Regions from separate parts of the Streptomyces sp. E-08 genome, predicted to be linked through region 4. Evidence: riboswitches for the same ligand, from Rfam matches in the RefSeq annotation. Region 4 holds a riboswitch; each other region holds the start of a gene.
The links. A riboswitch is a leader RNA that binds a small molecule or an ion and turns the genes downstream of it on or off. The one in region 4 is predicted to bind cobalamin.

Region 1 (4,183 bases), 4.6 Mb from region 4:
TACGCGCAGACCAACCCGGCGACCGGCAAACCGCGCGGCGCGCTCGTCCCCGGCGAGGCCGGACAGTGGACGTACGCGACGCTCGCGCTCGGCTCGGCGCTCGCGCTCTTCATGTACCCGCACTCCATCACGGCGACCCTGTCGTCCCGCAGCCGTGAGGTCATCCGCCGCAACACCACGATCCTGCCGCTCTACTCGCTCATGCTGGGCCTGCTCGCGCTGCTCGGCTTCATGGCGATCGCCGCCGGCATCAAGGTCACGAACGGCCAGCTCGCCATCCCGCAGCTCTTCGAGACCATGTTCCCGGACTGGTTCGCGGGCGTCGCGTTCGCCGCCATCGGCATCGGCGCGCTCGTCCCGGCCGCGATCATGTCGATCGCCGCGGCCAACCTCTTCACCCGCAACATCTACAAGGACTTCATCAAACCGGACGCCACCCCGGCCCAGGAGACCAAGGTCTCCAAGCTGGTCTCGCTCCTGGTGAAGGTCGGCGCGCTCGTCTTCGTCCTCACCATGGACAAGACGGTCGCGATCAACTTCCAGCTGCTCGGCGGCATCTGGATCCTGCAGACCTTCCCGGCGCTCGTCGGCGGTCTCTTCACCCGCTGGTTCCACCGCTGGGCGCTGCTCGCCGGCTGGGCCGTCGGCATGATCTACGGCACGGCCGCCGCGTACGGCGTCGCCAGCCCGACCCAGAAGCACTTCGGCGGCTCGGCCGCCGAGATCCCGGGCATCGGCGAGATCGGCTACATCGGCCTCACCGCCTTCACGCTCAACGTCGTCGTCACGGTCGTCCTGACCTTCGTCCTCAAGGCCGTCAAGGCCCCCGAGGGCGTCGACGAGACCTCCCCGGAGGACTACACGGCGGACGCGGGCGACGCCGGCGTCCGCACCGAGGTCCCGAAGGTCGGCACCCCGACGCACTGATCCACGGACGCGCAGACGAAGGGGCCCGGGAAATCCCGGGCCCCTTCGCGTGACCGCGCGGCAGACTGGCGGGCATGGACTTCACGATCAGGGCGGTACGGCCCGAGGAGTACGAGGAGCTCGGTGACCTCACCGGGCTGACCTATCTGAACGACGGGCTGCTGTTGCACGGCGAGGACGACTTCTATCTGGACGTGCTCCGCGACACGGCCCGGCGGGCGCGCGAGAGCGAGGTGCTCGTCGCCGCCGACGCCGAGGACGGGATCATCGGAGGGGTGACCTTCGCCGCCGGCGGCACCACCTGGGCCGACATCGCCGTGCCCGGCGAGGCCGAGTTCCGGATGCTCGTGGTCGCGCCGGCAGCCCGCGGCAGGGGCGTCGGAGAAGCGCTCGTACGCGCCTGCGTGGACCGGGCGCGGGCCCTCCCCGACTGCGCGCGGCTCGTCCTCTCCACGGACGCGAAGATGGTCTCGGCGCACCGGATCTACGAGCGGATGGGCTTCGTCCGCACCCCCGAGCGGGACTGGAACCCGATCCCCGAACACCCGCTGCGGACGTACGCCCTGGAACTGTAACCCCGGGACCGACACAACATGTGGGGGGTGCTCGAAGGGGCGCCCCCCACATGTATGCTCGTGCTCGCTGTCGACGCAGGGGAATCCGGCGCGAATCCGGAACTGTCCCGCAACGGTGTGCTACGTGCGGATTCGTACGGAGTGAGTCCGAGGACCTGCCGGCAGCGCGCCCGGTCCGTCCGTTCCGGGTGCCACAGACGTCCGGGCCTCGCGGAGTGGGCCGGTGGACGCGGCGCGCCCGCGCGTAAGGGTGCCCGCCTGCCCGCCCCCCGCCCTGGCCCCGAGCCGAGCGAGGGAGAGCCCCCACGTGACCATCGCGCCCGCCGATCCGGCCGCAGCGATCGAGAACGACGGCCCCGGGACCGTACTCCTGCGGACCCTGACCGATCTCACCGCCGACCTCCCGGACACCGACCCCGGCAAGGTCGCCGCCGCCGCGCTCCGCGGCCGCAGCGCCCTGTCGGACGAGGCGGAGCTGCGCGAGCTGGCCACCGAGGCCGCCGCCGGCCTGATCGCCGAGGACCCCGCGTACTCCCGGCTCGCCGCCCGGCTCCTCACCCTCACCATCGCCGACGAGGCGGCCGGCCAGGGCGCCGTCTCCTTCTCGGCCTCGGTCGCCGTCGGTCACCGCGAGGGCCTCATCGCCGACCGCACCGCCGAGTTCGCCGCCCTGCACGCCGAGCGCCTCGACGCCACGATCGACCCGGCCGGCGACGACCGCTTCGGCTACTTCGGCCTGCGCACCCTCTACTCGCGCTACCTGCTGCGCCACCCGATCACCCGCAAGGTGGTCGAGACCCCGCAGCACTTCATGCTGCGCGTGGCCTGCGGCCTGGCCGAGGACAACAGCGTCCGCGCCCTGGACGAGGTGGCGTCCCTCTACGGCCTGATGAGCCGCCTGGACTACCTCCCCTCCTCCCCCACGCTCTTCAACTCCGGCACCCGCCACCCGCAGATGTCCTCCTGCTACCTGCTGGACTCCCCGCAGGACGAGCTGGACTCCATCTACGACCGCTACCACCAGGTCGCGCGCCTCTCGAAGCACGCCGGCGGCATCGGCCTCTCGTACTCCCGCATCCGCGCCCGCGGTTCCCTGATCCGCGGCACCAACGGGCACTCCAACGGCATCGTGCCGTTCCTGAAGACCCTGGACGCCTCCGTCGCCGCCGTGAACCAGGGCGGCCGCCGCAAGGGCGCCGCCGCGGTCTACCTGGAGACCTGGCACGCGGACATCGAGGAGTTCCTGGAGCTCCGCGACAACACGGGCGAGGACCAGCGCCGTACGCACAACCTGAACCTGGCGCACTGGATCCCGGACGAGTTCATGCGCCGGGTCAACGCCGACGCCGACTGGTCGCTGTTCTCCCCGTCGGACGTGCCCGAGCTCGTCGACCTGTACGGCGAGGAGTTCGACGCCGCCTACCTCAAGGCCGAGGAGGCGGGCCTCGCCCGCAAGACGATGCCGGCCCGCGACCTGTACGGCCGGATGATGCGGACCCTGGCGCAGACCGGCAACGGCTGGATGACGTTCAAGGACGCCTCGAACCGCACGGCCAACCAGACCGCGCTGCCCGGCCGCGTGGTGCACTCCTCGAACCTGTGCACCGAGATCATCGAGGTCACCAACGACGACGAGACCGCGGTGTGCAACCTCGGCTCGGTCAACCTGGGTGCCTTCGTGGTCGGTTCGGACCTCGACTGGGAGCGGCTCGACGCGACCGTCCGCACGGCCGTCACCTTCCTCGACCGGGTCGTCGACATCAACTTCTACCCGACCGAGCAGGCCGGCCGCTCCAACTCCAAGTGGCGCCCGGTCGGCCTGGGCGCGATGGGCCTCCAGGACGTCTTCTTCCAGCTGAAGCTGCCGTTCGACTCGGCCGAGGCGCGCGCCCTGTCCACCCGCATCGCCGAGCGGATCATGCTCGCCGCGTACGAGGCGTCCGCCGACCTCGCCGAGCGCAACGGCCCGCTGCCGGCCTGGGCCGAGACCCGTACCGCCCAGGGTGTCCTGCACCCCGACCACTACGACGTCGAGCTGAACTGGCCGGAGCGCTGGGCCGCCCTGCGCGAGCGGATCGCCTCCACCGGCATGCGCAACAGCCTCCTCCTCGCCATCGCCCCCACGGCGACCATCGCCTCCATCGCGGGCGTCTACGAGTGCATCGAGCCGCAGGTCTCCAACCTGTTCAAGCGCGAGACGCTGTCCGGCGAGTTCCTCCAGGTCAACTCGTACCTCGTCGACGAGCTGAAGCGGCTCGGCGTCTGGGACGCCCAGACCCGTGAGGCGCTGCGCGACGCCAGCGGCTCGGTGGCCGGCTTCACCTGGATTCCGGCCGAGGTCCGCGAGCTGTACCGCACGGCCTGGGAGATCCCGCAGCGCGGCCTCATCGACATGGCCGCGGCCCGCACCCCCTTCCTGGACCAGTCGCAGTCGCTGAACCTGTTCCTCGAGACGCCGACGATCGGCAAGCTGTCGTCGATGTACGCGTATGCCTGGAAGCAGGGCCTGAAGACGACGTACTACCTGCGCTCCCGTCCGGCGACCCGGATCGCCCGCGCGGCGCAGGCCGCCGCCCCGATCCCCGTCCAGCAGGCGGCCCCCGACGCCGACGCGCTCGCCTGCTCCCTTGAGAACCCCGAGTCCTGCGAGGCCTGCCAGTAATGAGCTCCACCGAGAAGAA
Region 2 (4,183 bases), 1.0 Mb from region 4:
CCCGAGGACGCCGAGCTCGACCCGCTCCAGGCGGCGGACGACGGTGTCGGCGGTGTGCGGGACCCGGTCGAGTACGGGGCCGAGGACGGCGTGCAGGCCGTGGGCCTCCATCCCGTACGTGCCGGGGCGCAGCGACGCGAGGCTGCGGGTGAGGGTGATGCGTTCGGGCCCCGTGGCGTGCACGGTGAGCCGGGGGTCTCCGGGGAGTGGTCGTCCGGACGGCACCTTGAGGGCGACGTCGCTGGCGTACCGGCCGGCCGCGATCGCGGCCGCGCCGACACCTATCAGAGTGGTGACGGCCGCTGCCGTCGCTGTAGCCGGGCGCACGCTCCCAGTGTCGGCAGGGCGGGGTGGGGCTGCCACCGGACGGACCCGGACGGCCCTGGACCGGCCCCGCGCTCCCCGGGCCCGGCCCGGGGAGGGGCGAAGCGGAGGGATCGCCCGGCGGAGTGACATGGGTCTCCTCCTGGCGGTCCCCCGGCCGGATGGTTCTGTCCAGGGAGCGGAACCGGGTGACGGGGGAGGAAGCGGGGCAGGTCGTACGTGCCCCGTACGGGCCCGGATTACCCATGGTTGCCGGGTGACCGCATCGTGGACAACCGGGCACCCGGGGGCCACAAGCGGAACCTCTTGACACCGGATAGGGACACCACGCCGCCCGCCCCAGTTCATCTTCCGTTCACCCAGGTTGCTTACGTTCGACGAGCCACTGACGTCAAACGATTGCCTGGGTAAATGGAACACATCACGCTGCTGCTCGCCATTGTGGTCGTGACAGCTCTCGTGTTCGATTTCACGAACGGTTTCCACGACACCGCCAACGCGATGGCCACGACCATCTCGACCGGTGCTCTCAAGCCCAAGACGGCGGTGGCCATGTCCGCCGTGCTGAACCTCGTCGGCGCGTTCCTGTCCGTGGAGGTCGCCAAGACGATCTCCGGCGGGATCATCAACGAAGAGGGCATTCGTACAGAAGTGATCTTCGCGGCGCTCGTGGGCGCCATCCTGTGGAATCTGCTGACCTGGCTCCTCGGCCTGCCGTCCAGCTCGTCCCACGCCCTCTTCGGCGGTCTCATCGGCGCCGCGGTCATGTCGGCCGGCTGGTCCGCCGTGAACGCCCCGACCATCGTCACCAAGGTCCTCATCCCGGCCGTCGCCGCGCCCATCGTCGCCGGCCTCGCCGCGATGCTGGCCACGCGCCTGACGTACAAGATCGGCGCGAAGACCGACGAGAAGCGCACCGCCAAGGGCTACCGCGTCGGCCAGATCGCCTCCGCCGGTCTCGTCTCCCTCGCCCACGGCACCAACGACGCCCAGAAGACGATGGGCATCATCACCCTCGCCCTGGTCACGCAGGGCGTCGTCGCCCCCGGTTCGAACCCGCCCCTGTGGGTCATCGTCTCCGCCGGTGTGGCCATCGCGCTCGGCACCTACCTCGGCGGCTGGCGCATCATCCGCACCATGGGCAAGGGCCTCACCGACCTCCGGCCGCAGCAGGGCTTCGCCGCCCAGACCAGCGCCGCCACGGTCATCCTCGCCTCCTCGCACCTCGGCTTCTCCCTCTCGACCACCCAGTCCTGCTCGGGTGCCGTGATGGGTGCCGGTCTCGGCCGCAAGGGCGGTGTCGTCCGCTGGTCGACCGCGACCCGGATGTTCGTCGCCTGGGGCCTGACGCTGCCCGCCGCCGGCCTCGTCGGCGCCGGTGCCGAGTTCCTCACCAAGCAGGGCCCCTGGGGCATCGTCGCCGTCGCGGTCCTCCTGGTCTCCGGCTCGGCCGTGATCTGGTCGCTGTCCCGCCGCAAGCCGGTCGACCGGCACAACGTCACGGCCGACGACCTGGACGGCGACGCCGAGCCCGCGGGCGTCGTGACCACCGCGATCGCGGCCGTCACCCCGCCGCCGGCCGGCTCCGTCGCCGCCGTCGCGGACGAGGACCTGAAGACCACCATCCCCGCGCCGGTCCCCACGGACCCGGCCGCTCCCCCGGCCCCCGCCGCCGCGGTCTAAGGAACTGGAACCAAGCATGAAGATCGACTGGGCAGCTCTCGGCTCCGTCTTCGGAGTCAGCCTCGTGACGACCGTCGCGCTCGTGGGCCTCTTCACCCTCGGTGTCATCGGCCTCTCCAAGCAGGAGCAGGCCGCCGCCCAGGGAGGCTCCGCCGCCCTGGCCCGCACCGGCGCCTACGCCTGCTTCGCCCTGTGCCTGGCGGCCGTGGCGTACGGCATCTACCTGATCGTCGCCTGACGCGTCGAGCGTGACCGGCGGGGCGGTCCGCACCTTCGGTGTGCGGACCGCCCCGCCGTCGTGTTTGTGGTGCTTCGCACAGTGACGCGGTGCAGGTCAAGGGTGAGTTGACGGCTGTTCTCGGGCCGTGGTGGACTGCCGAGGCCATTACGGCGGCAGTAGAGGAAGTCCGGTGCGAATCCGGCGCGGTCCCGCCACTGTGACCGGATCCGAAGGGTCCGGGAGTCAGGAACTCTCGCCGCCGGTCACGTCGATCCAGGGCGCGGACCCTGAGTGAGGACACAGCGCCATGCCCGGCCGCAGCCCCGGACCCTCCAGAACCAGCCGCCTTTCCCCGGACGGATTCGCGTACGGCGCGGCCGCCGGTCTCGCCGTCGACCTGCTCGTCGGCGACCCCCGCCGCGGCCATCCCGTCGCCGCGTTCGGCCGGGCCGCGGCCCGGGTCGAGGACGCCCTGTGGCGCGACCACCGCGGGTGGGGCGCCCTGCACACCGCCGTCTGCGCCGGCGCCACCGTCGCGGCCGGCGCCCTCGCCGCCCGTGCGGTACGGGGCAGCCGTGCCGGATCCGCCGCGCTCACCGCCGCCGCCGTCTGGTCCGTCGTCGGCGGTACGACCCTGGGGCGCGAGGCCCGCGCGATCGGGGGCGCCCTCGCCGCCGGGGACCTGGAGGTCGCCCGCGAGCGGCTGCCGCACCTGTGCGGGCGCGACCCGCAGTCCCTCGACGGTCCCGCGATGGCCCGCGCGGTCGTGGAGTCCGTCGCCGAGAACACCTCCGACGCGGTCGTGGGCGCCCTCTTCTGGGGAGCGGTCGCGGGCGTGCCGGGCCTGGTCGGCTTCCGCGCCGTCAACACCCTCGACGCGATGGTCGGCCACAAGTCCCCCCGGTACCGCAGGTACGGCTGGGCCTCGGCCCGCCTCGACGACGTGGCCGGCTGGCCCGGCGCCCGGCTGACCGCGGTCCTCGCGACCGTCGCCGGCGGGAACCCGCGCGGGGCCGTACGGGCCTGGCGGGCGGACGCCGCGAAGCACCCGAGCCCCAACGCGGGCCCCGTCGAGGCCTCCTTCGCGGGCGCCCTCGGCGTGCGGCTCGGCGGGACCCTCTCGTACGCCGGACGGGTCGAGCACCGGCCCGTCCTCAACGGGGAGGGGCGGCCCGTCGAGGTCGCCGACATCGACCGCGCGGTCCGGCTCTCCCGCCGGGTCACCGGACTGACCCTGGCCGCCTGCGTGGGCGGCCGCATGATCGCGAGCGCGCTGAAGCGGAGGAACGCATGAGGGGTGGGGGGCTGCTCGTCGCCGGGACCACGTCCGACGCGGGCAAGAGCGTCGTCACGGCCGGAATCTGCCGCTGGCTGGTCCGGCAGGGCGTCAAGGTCGCGCCGTTCAAGGGCCAGAACATGTCCCTGAACTCCTTCGTCACCCGGGAGGGCGCCGAGATCGGCCGGGCCCAGGCCATGCAGGCCCAGGCCGCGCGGGTGGAGCCGACCGCCCTGATGAACCCGGTGCTGCTCAAGCCCGGCAGCGACCGCTCCAGCCAGGTCGTCCTCATGGGCAGGCCGGTCGGCGAACTGAGCGCCCGCGGCTACCACGGCGGCCGGCAGAAGGAACTCTTCGAGCCGGTCCTCGCGTGCCTGGAGGAACTCCGGGGCACGTATGACGCCGTGATCTGCGAGGGGGCGGGCAGTCCGGCCGAGATCAACCTGCGGCGCACGGACATCGTGAACATGGGCATCGCGCGGGCCGCGAAGCTGCCCGTGGTCGTCGTCGGGGACATCGACCGGGGCGGGGTCTTCGCCCAGTTCTTCGGGACGACGGCGCTGCTCTCTCCCGAGGACCAGGCGCTCGTGGCCGGATACCTGGTCAACAAGTTCCGGGGTGACGTCACGCTGCTCGAACCGGGCCTCGACATGCTGCACGGGCTCACCGGGCGCCGGACC
Region 3 (4,183 bases), 3.1 Mb from region 4:
GGCCTCGCGCAGACCGGGCAGCGCCTGCGTGCCGCCCCAGATCTGGCGGGCACGCAGGATGGACAGGACCAGGTTGACCCGGGCCTCGCCCTCCGGGGCGCCGCCGAGGACGTGCAGTCCGTCGCGGATCTGGGCGTCCTTGACCTCGCACAGCCAGCCGTCGACGTGCAGCAGGAAGTCGTCGAAGCCGTCGTCCTCCGGGCGCTCCTCCAGACCGAGGTCGTGGTCGAGCTTGGCGGCCTGGATCAGGGTCCAGATCTGGGCGCGGATCGCGGGCAGCTTCGCCGGGTCCATGGAGGAGATCTGCGCGTACTCGTCGAGCAGCTGCTCCAGGCGCGCGATGTCGCCGTACGAGTCGGCGCGGGCCATCGGCGGCACCAGGTGGTCGACGAGGGTCGCGTGCACGCGGCGCTTGGCCTGGGTGCCCTCGCCCGGGTCGTTGACGAGGAACGGGTAGATCAGCGGGATGTCGCCGAGGGCCGCGTCGGGGCCGCAGGCGGCGGACAGGCCGGCGTTCTTGCCGGGCAGCCACTCCAGGTTGCCGTGCTTGCCCAGGTGGACCATGGCGTCGGCGCCGAAGCCGCCGTCCTCGGCGCGGGCGGCGATCCAGCGGTAGGCGGCCAGGTAGTGGTGGGACGGCGGGAGATCGGGGTCGTGGTAGATCGCGATCGGGTTCTCGCCGAAGCCGCGCGGCGGCTGGATGAGGACCAGCAGGTTCCCGCGCCGCAGGGCGGCGAGGACGATGTCGCCCTCCGGGTTGCGGGACCGGTCGAGGAACATCTCGCCGGGCGCCGGGCCCCAGTGCTCCTCGACCTGCTCGCGGAGCTCGGCGGGCAGCGTCGCGTACCAGCGCTTGTAGTCGGCGGCCGGGATGCGGACCGGGTTCTTCGCGAGCTGCTCCTCGGTCAGCCAGTCCTGGTCGTGGCCGCCGGCCTCGATGAGGGCGTAGATCAGCTCGTCGCCGTCGCCGGAGACCAGACCGGGGAGGTCCGCCTCGGGGCCGAAGTCGTAGCCCTCCTCGATGAGGCGGCGGAGCAGGGAGACGGCGGAGGCGGGGGTGTCGAGACCGACCGCGTTGCCGATGCGGGAGTGCTTCGTCGGGTACGCGGAGAGGACGAGCGCCAGCCGCTTCTCGGCGTTCGGGATGTGGCGGAGCCGGGCGTGCCGCACGGCGATCCCGGCGACGCGGGCCGCGCGCTCGGCGTCGGCGACGTACGCGGGCAGACCGTCGGCGTCGATCTCCTTGAAGGAGAACGGGACGGTGATGAGGCGGCCGTCGAACTCGGGCACGGCGACCTGGCTCGCGGCGTCCAGCGGGGACAGGCCCTCGTCGTTCTCCTCCCACGCCGACCGCGAGCCGGTCAGGCAGAGCGCCTGGAGGATCGGCACGTCGAGCGCGGCGAGCGCGCCCGCGTCCCAGGCCTCCTCGTCGCCGCCGGCCTGCGCCTCGGCGGGCTTGGTGCCGCCGGCCGCGAGGACGGTCGTGACGATCGCGTCGGCCGTGCGCAGCGTCTCGACGAGCTCCGCCTCGGGGGCCCGCAGGGACGCCACGTACAGCGGGAGGGCCCGCGCGCCGGCGTCCTCGATCGCCCCGCACAGGGCGTCGACGAAGGCGGTGTTCCCGCTCATGTGGTGGGCGCGGTAGTAGAGCACGGCGATCGTCGGGCCGGTCTCGTTCCTCGCGACCCGGTCGAGCGGGCCCCAGGTGGGGGCGGCGGCCGGGGACTCGAAGCCGTGGCCGGTGAGCAGCACGGTGTCGGAGAGGAAGCGGGCCAGCTGCTCCAGGTTGGCCGGGCCGCCGTGCGCCAGATAGGCGTGCGCCTCGGTGGCGACGCCGACGGGCACGGTGGAGGACCCCATCAGCTGGGCGTCGGGGGCCTGTTCGCCGCTGAGCACGACGACCGGCTTCCCGGTGGCGAGGACCGTGTCCAGGCCCTCCTGCCAGGAGCGGATCCCGCCGAGGAGGCGGACGACGACGAGGTCGACGCCGTCGAGCAGGGCGGGGAGGTCGGCCAGGGGGAGGCGCGAGGGGTTGGCGAAGCGGTACTCGACCGCTCCCTCGGCCTGGGCGGCGTTCGCCGCGCGGGCGCTGAGCAGGTCGGTGTCGGAGTGCGACAGCAGCAGGAGCATGGCGAGCTCAGGCCTTCCTCGGGGTTGTCCGCGCCCCGGGTGGTCAGATGGACGGCGGGAGTTCCTGACTCACCCGCGGGTGCGGGCTCACAGTGGCGGGACCGCGCCGGATTCTCACCGGGCTTCCTCCCCGGGGTCCTGGGACCCCATGCCGATCTGCATCCTAGATCGTGGCGTGGGCGGGCCCCAGGGAGCGGCGGGGTCGACCGGATCACACCCGGTGGTCGGGCGGTTCCCCGTGGGTATGCTCGCCGCCATGCCGCCCACCCCACCCCCGGCGTCCGAACCGGGCGAACCTCGCGTACGGGACCGTGGCGACGCCTGCCCCGGGGCGCTGCGCCTGCACCCCGCCGACGACGGACGCCTGGCCCGACTGCGCCTGCCCGCAGGGCGCCTGACGGCTCGTCAGGCCGAGGTTCTGGCGCACGCGGCCGAGACCCTCGGCGACGGGCGGATCAGCATCACCTCACGCGGCAACGCGGAGCTGCGCGGCCTCGCCGAGGACTGCGGGGCGCGGCTCGCCTCCCTCCTGGCCGGGGCGGGCCTGCTGCCCTCCCCCACCCACGAGCGCGTCCGCAACATCGTGGCCTCGCCCGGCGCGGGACTCGACGGACTCGGCCACTCGGACGTGCAGTTGTGGGCCCGCGCCCTGGACACCGCCCTGTGCGCCGAACCCCGGGCGGCGTCCCTTTCCGGACGGTTCCTGTTCGTCCTGGACGACGGGCGCGGAGACGTCGCCGGGCTCGGCGGCGATGTGAGCTTGATCGCAGGACGGGACGGATCCGTCCGGCTGCTCCTCGGCTCCCGGGCCTTCCTCCTCGCCGCCGCCGACGCCGTCCGGGCCGCCCTCGCCGCCGCCCTCGCGTTCCTCGACGCGGCCGAGGCCGCGGGCAACGGGGCCTGGCGCCCGCACGAGCTGCCCGACGCGCACGTACCCGACTGGGCCGGGGCGCTCGCGAGGGCCGGGATCACGGCGGAGCCCGTACCCGTACCGCCGCTCCCCGTGTCCCCGCCGCCCGCGCCCGGGCCGCTCGGCGACCGCGCCCTGCACGTCCTCGCCCCGCTCGGCCGGCTGACCGCCACCCAGCTGCGGGCCCTGCTGCCCGCCGCCGAGGTCCGGCTCACGCCCTGGCGCGGCGCGGTCGTGGTGACCGACCCCGCCAGGCTCCCCGCCCTGGAACCGTACGGCCTGGTCACCCGGCCCGGCCTGCCTTCCGTCGGGGTCAGCGCCTGCACCGGACGCCCTGGCTGCGCCAAGTCCCTCGCCGACGTCCGGACGGACGCCGGCCTGGTCCGCCACGGAGGCCTGCCCGTCCACTACTCCGGGTGCGAGCGCCGCTGCGGCCACCCGCGCGGCACCTGGGTCGACGTCCTCGCCACCGGCGACGACAGCTACCTGGTGGACGGCGTCCCCACCCCCCGTACCGCCCTGCCCGAAGCAGTGACCAAGGCCCGCACGACGAGATGAGCGAGAGCACCAGGATGTTCGACTACGAGAAGGACGGGACGGAGATCTACCGCCGGTCCTTTGCCACGATCCGCGCCGAGGCGGACCTCGCGGACCTGCCCGCCGACGTCGCCCAGGTGGCGGTCCGGATGATCCACGCCTGCGGCATGACCGACCTCGTGCAGGACATCGCGTACTCCCCGCGGGTCGTCGCGAACGCCCGCGAGGCCCTCCGCGCGGGCGCGCCGATCCTCTGCGACGCCCAGATGGTCGCCAGCGGCGTCACCCGCAAGCGGCTGCCCGCCGACAACGAGGTGCTCTGCGCGCTCTCCGACCCGGCCGTCCCCGCCCTCGCCGCCGAGCTCGGCACCACCCGCTCCGCCGCCGCCCTCGAACTGTGGCGGGACCGCCTCGAAGGCTCCGTCGTCGCCATCGGCAACGCCCCCACCGCCCTCTTCCACCTCCTGGAGATGATCGCGAAGGGCGCCGGGAAGCCCGCCGCCGTCCTCGGCATCCCCGTCGGCTTCATCGGCGCCGCCGAGTCCAAGGACGCCCTGGCCGAGAACACCCTCGGCCTCGACTACCTGGTCGTACGGGGCCGGCGCG
Region 4 (4,183 bases):
AGCCGGGTCAGCCCCTGCCGGTCGTACGCCACCTCCGCCCCGTCCAGGAGCAGCGACCCGCTCCCGCAGCGCAGACCCCCGCTGAGCAGCCGGAGCAGCGTCGTCTTGCCGCTGCCGTTGCGGCCGAGGAGCGCGATCGCGCGTCCCTCCGCCACCGCGAAGTCCACGCCCGACAGGACCGCGGGCCCGTCCTCGTAGGCGAAACCCGCCTTCACCAGCTCCACGACGGGGGTCGGAGACGTCACGGAAGGAACCTTTCCAGTACGAGGGTGAGGGCGACGAGACCCGCCAGGAGCAGGCCCGTCGCCGTGAGGAACCGCCGCGACACCGCGACGGCGGGCACCAGCACCCGCAGCGTCCCGTCGTAACCGCGCCCGGCGAGCCCCGACTGCAGGCGCTGCGCCCGGTCGAAGGCCCGTACGAACGTCGTCGCGCCGAGGCCGGCGAGCGAACGCCAGGTCGCGGCCCGGGTGGTGTGCCCGAGCCGGGCCGCCTGGGCCTGCCGGATCTTCGTGAGCGCGTCGAGCAGCAGGAAGATGATCCGGTACATCACGAGTGCCACGTCCACCACCGGTGCCGGGACGCCCGCCCGGACCAACCGGGGCAGCACGTCGGACACCGGCGTCGTGAAGGCGAAGAGCAGCACCCCGAGAGAGGCCGAGGCGGTCCGCAGCAGCAACTCGCCCGCGTGCACGGGACCGTCGGGCGCGAGGGCCACGAGCCCCCGCGCCCCGCCCACCTCGAAGAGCAGCGGGACCGCGCCCGTGACGCAGAAGCCGAGCGGGATGCGGAACGCCCGCCACAGCTGACGGCCCGGCACACCGGCCGGGCCGAGCAGCACCGCGAGCGTGGCCGCCGCCACGAGCACCGCGCCGGGCCACGGCGGCAGACCCACCGCGCACAGGGTCAGTCCGAAGCCGAGGAGCGCCTTCTCCACGGGATGACGGCGGCGCCAGCGACTGCTGTGCGCCGCCGCGTCGATCGGCAGCATCGGCGCTACGCGCCCGTGCCGTCGAAGGGGACGGAACCGTCGTCGGCCCCCGGGACCCCCGCCTCACCGACGACGGGCCGGGACCCGCCGCTTGCGGCACCGGCGCCGGCGGCACGGGAGGCTGCGCCGGCCCGCGGGGCGCGGGAGCCGGCGCCGGCACGCGGGGCGCGGGAGCCGGCACCGGTACGCGGGGCGCCGGAGTCGGCACCGGTACCGGTACCGGCGTGCGCGTCGGCCGAGTCCTCCCCGCTGGTCGACGTGCCGGAGACGGGCCCGTTCCCGGCCGTACCGGAGTCACCCTGCCCGACGGGACCGCCTTCCCCCGTCGCACTCTCCATCCCCGTCGCACCGTCCGTCCCCGCCGCCTCGGCGGCCTCCGCCGCCGCGCGGGCCGCGCCCTGGCGGCGGCCGCGCCGGAGGCCGAAGTAGTACGCGAGGACGCCGGCGCCCAGTGCCGCCTGGAGGGCGAAGAGCGCCGACTCGATCTCGCCGGACGGCGGCTCGTACAGCGGGCTGAACCACGGCTTGTAGTCCGGCTGGAGCTCGGTGATCGCGGTCTCGGCCTCCGCGTCCGACCCCGCGAACGGCTCTTCCTTGTGGTCGCCGAGGCCCAGCGCGAGCGGCAGGACCGCGAGCGCGGCGACGAGGAGCAGCAGCAGCGTGTTGATCTTCGCGTTACGGCTCATCGCGCGGCCACCTCCTCCCCTCGCTCCGCCTTCGGCCGGCCGAGGACGCCGAGCCGGACCAGCTCGCCCTTGCTGGACTGGGTGAGCAGCCGCATCACGAGCACCGTGAGCAGGCCCTCGCTCACCGCCAGCGGGATCTGGGTCACGGCGAAGATCCCGCCGAACTTGGCCAGCGCGCCGGGCACGCCGCTGCCGGGGTCGGGGAACGCCAGGGCCAGCTGCACGCTGGTGACGCAGTACGTGGACAGGTCGGCGACGAACGCGCCGAAGAAGACGGCCACCATCAGCGGCGTACCGAACCGCCGCAGCAGCCGGTACGTCCCGTAGCCCGCCCAGGGCCCGACGATCGCCATCGAGAAGGCGTTCGCCCCGAGGGTGGTCAGCCCGCCGTGCGCGAGCAGCAGGGCCTGGAAGAGCAGGGTGATCGTCCCGAGGACCGCCATGATCGGGGGTCGGAAGAGGATCGCACCCAGACCCGTACCGGTCGGGTGGGAGCAACTCCCGGTGACGGAGGGAAGCTTGAGTGCCGACAGGACGAACGTGAAGGCGCCGGACGCGCCGAGCAGCAGGGTGGACTCGGGGTTCGACCGCACCTCGCGGGTCAGCGCGCGCACCCCGTGGGCGACGAACGGGGCGGCCGCTACGCCCCAGGCGGCGGCGTGCACAGGGGGCAGATACCCCTCGGCTATATGCATGGTCGGTAGACCCTCTCCAGCACCTCGTGGATGGACAACGCACCCCGGCCGGTCTCCTGGCTGACGGTCATACGGCCCGACTCCGCCTTCCCACACCGTCGCGGTCTCCCGCGCCGGTCCAGTGGCTTCCCCGGGGTGTTCCCCCCGGGGATGGAGCCGGACCTCCCGATCACAGTGGCGAGGGCCGCACCGGTACCGCACCGGTTTCCCGTACACCAAGGCCCTGCGACATTAGTGTGTTGACCTGCTGGATCACAACACGGTCGCCACCCGGCGCGGCCCGTCGGTCACTCCCCGCACACGGCTCGGGCGCTCACTCCTTGCGGTAGGAGTACGCCTCCGAGGCCGCCGCCACCACCGCTTCGAGGTCCCCGCCGGCGCTCGCCGTGACCAGCGCGGCGACCGCGCCCTCGACGAACGGCGCGTCCACCAGGCGGGCGGCCTCGGGCAGTTCGTCGCCCTCGGCGAGCAGCGCCTTCACGGTGAGGACCGCGCTGCCCAGGTCGACCAGGAGCGCCACACCGGCCCCCCGGTCGACGGCCTTCGCCGCCTCGCAGATCAGCTCGGAACTCGTCCCGAGCCCGCCGTCCGCAGTGCCGCCCGCCGGCAGCAGCGGCGCGAGATCGCCGCCGCCCGCGAGGCCGCGGGCCAGCTCGGCCACCGCCGTCGCGACCGCCGCGCTGTGGGAGACGAGCACGATGCCGACGGGCGGGACCACGGGAGGCACGGCGGGCGGTTCTGTGGGCGGTTCTGCGGGCGTGGGGCTCATCGCACCCCCTCCGTGCGCGCGGTGTCGGCGAGCGCCGCGAACAGCAGCGCCGACGACGTCGCCCCCGGATCCTGGTGCCCGATCGACCGCTCCCCGAGATAGCTGGCCCGGCCCTTGCGCGCCTGGAGGGGTACGGTCGCGAGGGCGCCGCCGTCGGCGGCGGTCCGGGCCGCCTCGTACGAACTCCGGAGCCCTTCGACGGCGGGCACGAGCGCGTCCAGCATCGTCTTGTCCCCCACCTGGGCGCCGCCCAGCTGCGACACGGCGGCCACCCCGGCGCCGAGGGCCTCCGCCAACCGCACCCGGGTGACCTGCGCGTCCTCGCCCAGGGTCTTCCCGGCGCGCCGCAGCAGCGTCCCGTACAGCGGCCCCGAGGCGCCGCCGACCGTGGAGATCAGCTGCCGCCCGGCGGCGGTGAGCACCGCGCCCGGGCTCGCCGGCGGCTCCTTCGCCAGGATCTCCGTCACGGCGGCGAAGCCCCGCCGCAGATTGGCCCCGTGGTCGGCGTCGCCGATGGCCGAGTCCAGCTCGGTGAGCCGGTCCGCCTCCCGGTCGACGTCCTCGGCCACCGCGGCCAGCCAGCGCACCAGGAACCCGGCGCCGAAGGTCTCCGTCATGTCGCTCCCCATGCCCAATCCCGTCTCACCGGCCCCAGCGCAGCGCGGGCGTCTGCACCGGAGCGTCCCACAGACGCAACAGCTCCTCGTCGACCTCGCACAGGGTCACCGAGCACCCGGCCATGTCGAGCGACGTCACGTAGTTCCCGACCAGTGTCCGGGCCACCGGCACCTGCCGCTCGGCGAGCACCCGCTGCACCTCGGCGTTGAAGCCGTACAGCTCCAGGAGAGGAGTGGCGCCCATCCCGTTCACCAGGGCGATGACCGGCCCGGACGGGCGCAGGTCCTCGACGACGGCGTCCACGGCGAAGTCCGCGATCTCGCGGGAGGTCATCATGGCCCGCCGCTCCCGGCCCGGTTCGCCGTGAATCCCGATGCCCAACTCCAGCTCGCCCGCGGGGAGATCGAAGGTCGGGCTGCCCTTG

Region 1: it holds a riboswitch for cobalamin, as region 4 does, so the genes downstream of both, ACN9MM_RS26095 (ribonucleoside-diphosphate reductase subunit alpha) here and ACN9MM_RS05020 (energy-coupling factor ABC transporter permease) in region 4, are expected to answer to the same signal.
Region 2: it holds a riboswitch for cobalamin, as region 4 does, so the genes downstream of both, ACN9MM_RS09710 (cobalamin biosynthesis protein) here and ACN9MM_RS05020 (energy-coupling factor ABC transporter permease) in region 4, are expected to answer to the same signal.
Region 3: it holds a riboswitch for cobalamin, as region 4 does, so the genes downstream of both, cobN (cobaltochelatase subunit CobN) here and ACN9MM_RS05020 (energy-coupling factor ABC transporter permease) in region 4, are expected to answer to the same signal.

The regions. Positions count from the first base shown of each region.
Region 1 is NZ_CP183971.1:5,619,614-5,623,796, reverse strand. Features, by position in the region: gene mctP (monocarboxylate uptake permease MctP) at 1-927, shown strand, start outside; gene ACN9MM_RS26100 (GNAT family N-acetyltransferase) at 1,002-1,502, shown strand; cobalamin riboswitch at 1,557-1,679, shown strand; gene ACN9MM_RS26095 (ribonucleoside-diphosphate reductase subunit alpha) at 1,810-4,164, shown strand; gene ACN9MM_RS26090 (ribonucleotide-diphosphate reductase subunit beta) at 4,164-4,183, shown strand, end outside.
Region 2 is NZ_CP183971.1:2,115,450-2,119,632, forward strand. Features, by position in the region: gene ACN9MM_RS09695 (alpha/beta hydrolase) at 1-327, opposite strand, end outside; gene ACN9MM_RS09700 (anion permease) at 736-2,007, shown strand; gene ACN9MM_RS09705 (hypothetical protein) at 2,024-2,245, shown strand; cobalamin riboswitch at 2,360-2,499, shown strand; gene ACN9MM_RS09710 (cobalamin biosynthesis protein) at 2,535-3,521, shown strand; gene ACN9MM_RS09715 (cobyric acid synthase) at 3,518-4,183, shown strand, end outside.
Region 3 is NZ_CP183971.1:4,139,448-4,143,630, forward strand. Features, by position in the region: gene cobN (cobaltochelatase subunit CobN) at 1-2,130, opposite strand, end outside; cobalamin riboswitch at 2,170-2,301, opposite strand; gene ACN9MM_RS18955 (cobalamin biosynthesis protein CobG) at 2,375-3,598, shown strand; gene ACN9MM_RS18960 (precorrin-8X methylmutase) at 3,595-4,183, shown strand, end outside.
Region 4 is NZ_CP183971.1:1,068,185-1,072,367, reverse strand. Features, by position in the region: gene ACN9MM_RS05035 (ATP-binding cassette domain-containing protein) at 1-245, opposite strand, end outside; gene cbiQ (cobalt ECF transporter T component CbiQ) at 242-991, opposite strand; gene ACN9MM_RS05025 (energy-coupling factor ABC transporter substrate-binding protein) at 997-1,677, opposite strand; gene ACN9MM_RS05020 (energy-coupling factor ABC transporter permease) at 1,674-2,372, opposite strand; cobalamin riboswitch at 2,402-2,607, opposite strand; gene ACN9MM_RS05015 (PTS-dependent dihydroxyacetone kinase phosphotransferase subunit DhaM) at 2,686-3,141, opposite strand; gene dhaL (dihydroxyacetone kinase subunit DhaL) at 3,138-3,758, opposite strand; gene dhaK (dihydroxyacetone kinase subunit DhaK) at 3,784-4,183, opposite strand, start outside.